Regions from separate parts of the Mesorhizobium sp. M0676 genome, predicted to be linked through region 2. Evidence: predicted binding sites of a transcription regulator. Region 2 holds the regulator's gene; each other region holds the start of a gene.
The links. The regulator LexA, encoded in region 2, represses DNA repair genes until DNA is damaged. The targets are predictions, from matches to a motif close to TGTTCNNNNTGTGTTCNG.

Region 1 (3,274 bases), on a different contig from region 2:
GCTGCCGTACGCACGGCCTTGGCGTCTTCGCCGCCGGCGCTCTGATCGGCGGTGAAGCGGAACCCTTGCAACTCGCCGACATGATGGCCTTCGACAAGGACGGTTCCGGTAGGACTGATTTCGGCTTCAGGCATTGTATTTTCTCTAAGGCGCCGCATGAGGACGGAAGTCCTGCGGTCTACAAACCGTTTCGTCAACCGCTCATGCAGCGCATCCGACAATCTGTCTTCGATTTCGCGCGTCTTTTCCCGCCAGTGTGCCTGATCGGCCAGCCAGCCCGGCCGGTTGGACACGAATGTCCAGGTGCGGATCTGGGCAATTCTGTGCGACAGCGTGTCGATATCGCCTTCGGTGGTGTCGGCGCGGCGCACCTGCTCGGCCATGTAGTTCTCATCGACATGGCCGTGTTTGGCGAGGTCGGCGTAGATCGAGGCGATCAGGTCGGAGTGCTGGGCCGGCGCGATCTTGCGGTAGTCCGGCAGAGCACAGGCTTCCCACAGCAGCGCGACGCGCTTGGCATTGGTAGCCAGCGCGCGGATGTCCTCGTCGCGGGAGAGATGTTCGAGCGCCTGCGCATCGACCGCCGGCAACGCCCGCGTCAGGCCTTCGACCGGCGCGTTGGTCTCGATCGAGCGCTTCAGGGCGTCGAGGCTGGCGAAGTCGAAATGCGCGGTGCGCCATTGCAGCACCTTTACCGGATCGAACTCATGCCCCTCGATGCGCTTGACCAGTTCCTCGTCCAGCGGATCGACCTGGCCGGTGACGCCGAAGGTGCCGTCGCGCAGATGCCGGCCGGCGCGGCCGGCGATCTGGCCGAGCTCGGCCGCCGTCAGGTTGCGGTACTGGTAGCCGTCGAATTTGCGGTTCTGGGCGAAGGCGACATGATCGAGATCAAGGTTGAGGCCCATGCCGATGGCGTCGGTGGCGACGAGATAGTCGACGTCGCCTGCCTGGAACATTGCCACCTGGGCGTTGCGGGTGCGGGGCGACAGCGCGCCGAGCACGACCGCCGCTCCTCCTTGCTGGCGGCGGATCAGCTCAGCGATGGCATAGACCTCGTCGGCGGAGAAAGCGACGATCGCCGTACGCCGCGGCAGGCGGGTCAATTTCTTCGAACCGGCATAGGCCAGGTGCGACAGGCGAGGGCGCGTCACCACCGAGACGCCTCTTAGCAGCTTTTGCAGGATGCCATGCATGGTGGCCGCGCCGAGCAGCAGCGTTTCCTGGCGCCCGCGCAGGTGCAGGATTCGGTCGGTGAAGATATGGCCGCGCTCGAGGTCGCCGGCGAGCTGCACCTCGTCGATGGCGACGAAGGCAACGTCGGTCTCGCGCGGCATGGCTTCGACGGTGCAGACCGAATATTTCGCGCCGGGCGGCTGGATTTTTTCCTCGCCGGTGATGAGCGCCACCTTGTGGGCGCCGACCTTTTCGCAGACGCGGGCATAGACCTCGCGCGCCAGAAGGCGGAGCGGCAGGCCGATAATGCCGCTCTCATGCGCCACCATGCGCTCGATGGCGAGATGGGTCTTGCCGGTGTTGGTCGGACCCAGCACGGCAGTCACGTCGCGGCCCGACAGGATCAGCGGCTCGGTGTGTTTCGGCTGGATGTTCATCGGCCTGGAGATGAGGCTTTCTGCATCGTGTTGTCGGGAGCGCGCCTCGCGTGGCGCGTATGACAGGCGACACATAGGGATTTCAGGCGCGAAGCGAAAGCGGAATGTTCCGGCCGGCAATCCCACGGTTCGTCTTTGAGGTCTCAATTAACAGTTGGAACGAGTCTGGAACGAATCGGCGACGAATCAGTGACTCCGGCAGATTCAGCTTTTGTTCACGGCTACATGTGGATTTTGCGAGCCTGAGTCTCACCATATGCTGAATCGCGGAAACTGGCCCGATTCCTGCAAGGCGACCATTGGCGTTAACCTTTGCCGGCGGGGCATCGTCGTGATCCGATACGCCTCAGCCAACGTTCTGAAATTGTTGAATTTTCTTAATCGGCCTTAACCATTTTCCGGTGGTATTCGGCCTTGGTCGTTAACGTTCCGCTCAAAGCCGGAACGAATGGGTGACGAATCGGCGATGGCGGGATTTTCCTGGTTTGTTCACCCCAACATGTTGTGTTGTCCACAGCTTGTCCACCGAGAATTCACAGTTTTCGAACCGGGTTTGCACAGGGCGCCTAGAAATCGTTAATCTTTGCGTGCCGGAACGGGTCAATGTCTAGCGCAGCCCGGGAACATCGCCGGCCGGCGATGAAAAAACGGGCCATAAGCCGGCCCGTCGTACCGGGCGAAATGCTGTCGTTCAGGCGAAATACTGGCCGCCATTGGCTGTGATGGTCGAACCGGTGATGAAGCCGGCGTCTTCGGAAGCGAGGAAGACGACGCAACGCGCGATCTCTTCCGGTTCGCCGAGGCGGCCGACCGGAATCTGCGGGATGATGCGTTCATTCAGCACCTTCTCGTCGATCGCCTTGACCATCTCGGTGGCGATGTAGCCGGGGCAGATGACATTGACTGTGATGCCCGCGCGCGCGCCCTCCTGCGCCAGCGCCTTCGAGAAGCCGATGTCGCCGGCCTTTGCGGCGGAATAGTTGACCTGGCCGGCCTGGCCTTTCTGGCCGTTGATGGAGGAAATGGTGATGACGCGGCCGAATTTGCGGTCGCGCATGCCGCCCCACAGCGGATGCGTCATGTTGAAGACCCCAGACAGATTGGTGTCGATGACTTCCTTCCACTGCTCGCGCGTCAGCTTGTGGAACATGGCGTCGCGGGTAATGCCGGCATTGTTGACCAGCACCGAGACCGGGCCGAGATCGGCCTCGACCTGTTTGATTCCGGCGGCACAGGCGTCGTAGTCGGCGACCGACCATTTGTAGGCCTTGATGCCGGTTTGTGCGCTGAACTTCCCCGCTGCCTCGTCATTGCCGGCATAGTTGGCTGCAACGGTGTAACCGGCATTCTTCAGGCCGATCGATATGGCGGCGCCGATGCCGCGCGATCCACCGGTGACGAGCGCTACTTTGGTCATTGAAAGTTCTTCCTCCCTTTGGTCGGAAGAAGGGAATAGGGAGTAGGGAGTAGCGAGTAGGGATCGATATCCCGCCGCGCTGCTCCTTCTTCCCCATTCACTACTCCCTATTCACTACTCACTTCTCTTTCACAGCGCTTCCACGCACAGAGCGACGCCCATGCCGCCGCCGATGCACAGCGTGGCAAGGCCCTTCTTGGCGCCGCGGCGGCGCATCTCGAAAACCAGCGTGTTGAAGACGCGG
Region 2 (3,274 bases):
GTGCAGCAGCTTGTAGATGTTGATCGAGGTTGTGTCGCAGACCACCGTCTGCCCATCAGCCGCGCCGATCAGTCGCCCGAGCTGATCTCCGAGTTCCACCGGCATGTTGAACCAGCCGGCGGTGTTCCAGGCGCGAATGAGGTCGTGCGCCCATTCCTGCGTGGCGGCCTGCTGCAGTTCGCTGAAGACGACCGCTGACGCGGCGCCCAGGGAATTGCCGTCGAGATAAATCACGCCTTGCGGCAAGACAAAGCGTTCACGCATGGAGCGCAGCGGATCGGCGGCATCCATTGCTTCGATTGTAGCGAGATCGGGTGTCGTGCTCATGATCCGGCGCCCCTCCATGGACAAACGCGCGCGGCGGAGCCTGCCGCCCAAACATGCCGGCGATCTTGAGTGGTCGCCCTTGAACTGTCAAACATTATATATAATTCACCCACTGAAAGGCTTTGATATATAATGATCCGCCCGAGCGTTTATGTCTGATGGATCACGATGCTGGATGACGAGCAGACCTCGAAGACGGAAGTGGCCTATCGCCTGCTCAGGCGCGATATTCTTGCGACCCGGCTGGCGCCTGCCGCGCCGTTGAAGCTGAGCACGCTGCGCAACACCTACGGCATCGGCTGGACGCCGTTGCGCGAGGCGCTGTCGCGGCTGGAGGCGGAACGGCTTGTGACCGCCATCAGCAACCGCGGGTTTGCGGTCGCTCCCGTCTCTCGGGCGGAGCTCGAGGATTTGGCGCGTGCGCGGCTGGTGGTCGAACTGCCCCTGCTGGTGGAATCGATCGAGAAGGGCGACCGTGAGTGGGAAGACGCGGTCGTTGCCGCCCACTATCGTCTCTCACGGTGCGGGTCTGTTCTCGACGATCGGATGATGCGGTCGACGCGTGGTACGAAAAACACGATGCCTTCCATGCGGCGCTGCTCAGTGCCGCGACATCCAGCTGGCTGCTGCGCTTCAATGCAACGATTTCCGACCAATTGCATCGCCATCACCGCTTTCTGGGTCTGGCCCCGACGCTGCGCGCCGCCGCCGGCCGCACGGACGGACACCGGAAGGCCGTGGCGGCCCTGCGCGACGCCGTGGCGATCGAACACCATACCGCCCTGATGGAAGCGGCCCTCGGTCGCGACGTCGAACGTGCGAAAACTCTGATGACCGCTCACATCGGCTACACGCTGCAGGTCTATGCCCAGAGCGAACCCGGCGCGGATGCTGCGCAGCCCCGTCCGAAAAGGAAGCGGCGATCGTAGCCGACGACGCAGGCACTTTGTCTTCGTTTCACCCCGTTGCCGGCAGTTGGGCAGGCGGCGCTCGCAGCGCCGAACGTTACGCTGAACAAAACGTCAACACATTCATTAAACTTTAAAAGGTTGCGGAACACAACTGGAACAGATAGTGTTTGTTCTGGGTTTGTTTTTTCCGATTCTGGTTTCAGAACCCTTGGGGGCCGCGATGCTGACGCGCAAACAACATGAGCTTCTGATGTTCATCCATGAACGCCTGAAGGAGAGCGGAATCCCGCCGTCCTTCGATGAGATGAAGGAAGCGCTTGACCTCGCCTCCAAGTCCGGCATCCACCGCCTGATCACGGCGCTTGAGGAGCGCGGTTTCATTCGCCGGCTGCCGAACCGGGCGCGCGCGCTGGAAGTGCTGCGGCTGCCCGACTCGATCGCACCAGGCCTCAATGCGGCGAGGAAGTTTTCGCCGAGCGTCATTCAGGGCAGTCTTGGTCAAACCGGCCAAGGGCAAGGCGGCCAAGGACAAGGCGCGATGGGCCAAGGCGGTCTCGGCCGCCAGATCAAGCCGGGCTCGCCGTCGCGTTCGATGTCGGCCGGCAATGACGATGCCGTTTCCGCGATTTCAATCCCGGTTATGGGACGCATCGCCGCCGGCGTGCCGATCGACGCCATCCAGCATCAGACCCATTCGATCTCGGTGCCGCCCGATATGATCATGGGCGGCGAACACTACGCGCTCGAGGTCAAGGGCGATTCGATGATCGAGGCCGGCATTTTCGATGGCGACACGGTCATCATCCGCAATGCCGACACAGCCAGCCCCGGCGAGATCGTGGTGGCGTTGGTCGACGATGAGGAAGCGACCCTGAAACGCTTCCGCCGCAAGGGCGCCTCGATCGCCCTGGAAGCCGCCAACCCGGCCTACGAGACCCGCATTTTTGGACCGGACAGGGTGAAGGTGCAGGGCAAGCTTGTCGGATTGATCCGGCGCTACTGAGCCGGCTTGGGTTTGTACTTTTCACGCTGGTTGTAAGGCGGCAGGCCGCGCGCGTCGCGGGAGAAGCGGCGTTGCTCGTGCCAGGGGCGATACGGCTTGTCGACGGCGAACCGGATGGTTGGCGCTGCCGCTGCCGATTGCGGATCGAAGAAGACGGCGGCGCTGCCGTCGCGGGCCAGCTGCTTCTTCGTCACGACCAGGACCAGCGGGTCGCGGCACGGATTGTAGGCGGTGGCGTCATCGATGACGATCAGGCTCGCGAAGGCACAGGCCGGCCGCGCCGTCTTGCGGTCTTTCGCAAGGGCTACAATGGCTCCGGAAGGGTGTCGAGCGATACAGAGATCGCCGGTGCAATAGAAGGGCGAGCCGGGCGGCAGATCGAGCGGATCGAGATCGAACCGCGTATCTGTTGCCTCGAAAATCTCGGGCGGGACAATGGTTTCGGCCCGCAGCGCCCGTTTCCAATTGTCCGTGGTGAATTCGTTGGAGCGTTCGCGGTTGAGGGCGAGTTCGCCGCCACCGATCGGCATGGCCACCAAATGTGCGTCCTCGGATATGAGCACGTCGGGCGTAAGCACCTGCGGCACCGTCAACAGGCCGGCCAGCGCGAAAGGCACGGCCGCCAGCCTGAGCCAGGTGGTGGCCATGGTGGCGATGACGAGGGCGACCGCCACCAACAGCACCGAGCGGATGGAGATCAGCCCGACGGCGTCGACCGGCGAGCGCTCGGAAATCCAGGCCGATATAGCGATCATCGCCATCAGACCCTTGCCCATCACATAGAGGAACGGCCCGTCGGCGCCGAACGGCATCGCCAGTGCGCTGAGCACGGCAAAGGGCATGACGATCACCGAAACAATCGGCATCACGGCCAGATTGGCGATCAGGCTGAGCGGCGACACACGCTGAAAATGCCAAATGGCGAACAGCAAGGTTGCACTGCCGGCGATGATCGAGGTCATGGCGAGGCCGCCCATGGCCAGCGCGAATTTTCGCGACAGGAAGCCGACGAAGGAGCGCTTTGCCGACGGCG
Region 3 (3,274 bases), on a different contig from region 2:
GATTTTCGCGACCTCGACGCGTTTGCGCGCGAATGCACGGAAGGGGCGGCCATGGGCTTCGACGGCAAGACGCTGATCCATCCGGCCCAGATCGAAGCCGCCAATCGCGCCTTTGCCCCCGCGCCCGAAGCCCTTGCCGAGGCGCATGCGGTGAAAGAGGCTTTCGCCTTGCCCGAAAATGCCGGCAAGGGCGTGATTGCGCTGGATGGCAGGATGGTCGAACGGCTGCACCTGGCGCAAGTCGAAAAACTGCTGGCGAAGGCCGCCGCCATCGGCGCATGATTGCCTAAGCCGGCTTCGGAATATCCCGCCCTGCAAGACAGAACTTACGACAGGACCTGACCCATGAGACTCTACCGCTTTCTGTCCGCCCCCGATGATTCCACCTTCTGTCACAAGGTAACCGCGGCGCTGAACAAGGGCTGGCATTTGTACGGCTCGCCGACCTACGCCTATGACAAGAAGACCAAATCGATGCGCTGCGGCCAGTCGGTGGTGAAGGATATCGACGGCCAGGAATACGGGCCGGATACCAAGCTGAGCGACTGGTAGCTTTGCCAGGCACCGACGCAGGCTGTGTCGAGATTCAGGTCAGGCCGAGCCGAGAACGGCGGTTTCCGAGAACCGGAGCGGAGCGTACTTGAAGTACGCGAGCACCGGAAGCGCAGGAAGCTGCCGTTCGCAGGCCGGCTTCACCTGAATATCGCACAGCCTTACTCCGCCGCCTCTTCAAGCTTTTCCATATCGTCGTCCGACAGGCCGAAATGGTGACCGATCTCGTGGATCAGCACATGGGTGACGATGTCGCCCAGCGTCTCTTCGTTCTCGGCCCAGTAGTCGAGGATGGCGCGGCGGTAGAGGGTGATGCGGTTCGGGCCTTCGCCGGTCTGCGGGTTCCAGCGCTCGGCGATGCCGCGGCCCTCGAACAGGCCGAGCAGGTCGAACGGCGTCTCCAGCGACAGATCGTCCATGATCTCGTCGGTCGGGAATTCGGCGATCATGATGACGATCTCGCCGGTCAGCTTGCGAAAATCGTCGGGCAGATGTGCGTACGCCTCCAGCGCCAGAAACTCGATCTCCTCGATCGAAGGCGAGAGTTCATCGTGCCAGGTGCGGGTCTTGTAGATGCGGGCCATGCTTTGTCCTTTGATCCGGCATATAGGCTTTCCCTCCGGACTCGGCAAATGGACGGGTACCTGGCCAATGACTGTTTCTTTGCGCCGAATGGCTGCGACCAAAGTCCAAGGTTGGCCTCGCCACCTTTGATCAAGGAATAAATTCCTTCTGACTCCGCTTGACTCTTCCGGCACCCTCTGGAATCTATAGGAACATAACAGGAACAGTTGTGAGAGAAATTGACCGTCATGGCGACATCAGCCGTGGCGCGGGAGACTGTTTTTGCCCTGCGCCGCCAGATCGCGAAGATCGAGGGAACGCTGCCCGAGCGCCTGGCCGCGCCGGCTGGCGAGGGGCTGCGCGCGGGTCCTGGCGGCGGTCTCGACGCCGCGCCTGAACCCGATGCCGATGTCACCATCATCCGGCGCGGGCTTGCCGTGGCTTCGCCGGATGCTTTCCTGGCCACCGGCGTCGAGCGCCTCGATGCGGCCCTCAGCGGCGGCCTTCCGAAAGCCGCCTTGAGCGAAATCCATGGCCTTGAGACCCGCAATGCCGGGGCCGTCGCCGGCTTTGTGCTGTCGCTTGTCAGCCTGATCCTCAAGGGCCAGCCCTTGCCCGTGCTGTGGATCGGCACATCGGAGATTTTTCGCGAGGCCGGCTTTCCCTATGCCAGGGGATTGCAGGGCATTTTCGGTATCGCACCGGAGCAATTGCTGTTTTCCGAGGCGCCGAAACTCACCGATGCGCTGTGGGTAGCCGAGGAGGCCGCGAAGATGACGGCGCTCGCCGCAATCATCCTCGAAATCCGTGGCAGCCCGCAGCGGCTCGACCTCACCGCGACGCGCCGGCTGCACGCGCGCGCCCAAAACGCCGGCCGGCCGGTGTTCCTGCTGCGCCAGGCCGGCGAAGCCGAGCCGACCGCCGCCCCGGTGCGCCTCATCGTGTCGGCTGCACCAGCGGCGAGCCGCCGGACGATCGCCGGGTCGCTCGCCGGCTCGATCGGCCGGCCTGCCTTCACCGTCAGCATCGGCAAGAGCCGCACCGCTCTGCCTGGACAATTCACACTGGAGTGGAACCCCGATGAACACGCATTCGAAGAAAGAAAGCCCCGCGAAAAACGGGCAGAGAATTCTGTCGCTGTGGTTCCCGCATCTGGCGGCAGAACGGATCCTGCGCCAGCGCCTGGGACGGTCGTGGCGTTCCCGGCCTTCGGATCATCTGCCGCCATCTCACCCACCGCTCGTGATCAGCCATCGCGACCGCAACGCCCAGCGCATATCGGCCCTCGACGAGCGGGCTGAGGCGCTGCATCTGAAGCCTGGCATGGGCATTGCCGATGCGCGCGCCATGCATCCCTCGATCGACATCGTCGAGGCCGATCCGGACGCCGATCGCCGGCTGCTCGAAGGCCTCGCCGACTGGTGCGATCGCTATACGCCGCTGGTGGCGCTCGACGGTACTGATGGCCTTTATCTCGACGTCACCGGCTGCACGCATCTGTTCGGCGGCGAGCGCGCCATGCTGGACGACATCCTTGCGCGGTTTTTCCAGCAGGGTTTCGATGTCCGCGCCGGGTTGGCCGCGACGCCGGGTGCAGCCTGGGCGGCGGCGCGCTTCTGCGGCAACCGCATCGTTGTCTCCGGCGAGGAGGAAGCGCTGCTCGCCCCCTTGCCGCTGGCGGCACTGCGCATCGAGGCCGATATCCGCGCCAGCTTGGAAAGCGTCGGCCTGCGGACCGCCGGCGCGGTCATGGCAGCGCCGCGCGCGCCGCTCGCCCGTCGCTTCGGCGCGACCTTGCTGTTGCGGCTCGACCAGGCGCTCGGCCGCCTCGACGAGGCGGTATCGCCGCGCCTGCCCGTGGCCCCGCTTTCGGTCGAACGCCACCTGGCCGAGCCGGTCGTGCTGACCGCCGAGATCGAACGGCTGGTGCTCTTGCTGGCGGTGACGCTGAAGGCCGATCTCGAACGCCGCGGCGAGGGCGCAAGGATGCTGGCGCTGCTTTTGTTTCGCGTCGACGGCGCCGTCAGCCGCATCGCTGTCGGTACCTCGCGACCGTTGCGCGAACCCAAGCTTATCCAGCGCCTGTTCCATGAGCGGCTGGCCGCGCTCGAACAGGACATCGATGCCGGCTACGGCTTCGACCTGGTGCGGCTTTCGG

Region 1: a site for LexA is predicted at 1,769-1,786, ahead of NKI35_RS29075 (helicase-related protein). Genes of this name have one in related genera too.
Region 3: a site for LexA is predicted at 1,325-1,342, ahead of NKI35_RS26780 (ImuA family protein). Genes of this name have one in related genera too.

Annotation. Positions count from the first base shown of each region.
Region 1 covers NZ_JAMYPU010000044.1:13,527-16,800, reverse strand. The annotation lists gene NKI35_RS29075 (helicase-related protein) at 1-1,613, opposite strand, end outside; gene phbB (acetoacetyl-CoA reductase) at 2,305-3,030, opposite strand; gene NKI35_RS29065 (acetyl-CoA C-acetyltransferase) at 3,160-3,274, opposite strand, start outside.
Region 2 covers NZ_JAMYPU010000025.1:16,955-20,228, reverse strand. The annotation lists gene kynU (kynureninase) at 1-327, opposite strand, end outside; partial or broken gene NKI35_RS23910 (GntR family transcriptional regulator) at 496-1,256, shown strand; gene lexA (transcriptional repressor LexA) at 1,459-2,241, shown strand; partial or broken gene NKI35_RS23900 (ComEC/Rec2 family competence protein) at 2,235-3,274, opposite strand, start outside.
Region 3 covers NZ_JAMYPU010000033.1:872-4,145, forward strand. The annotation lists gene NKI35_RS26765 (HpcH/HpaI aldolase/citrate lyase family protein) at 1-282, shown strand, start outside; gene NKI35_RS26770 (DUF1737 domain-containing protein) at 346-552, shown strand; gene NKI35_RS26775 (metallopeptidase family protein) at 714-1,136, opposite strand; gene NKI35_RS26780 (ImuA family protein) at 1,365-2,417, shown strand; gene NKI35_RS26785 (DUF6504 family protein) at 2,359-3,274, shown strand, end outside.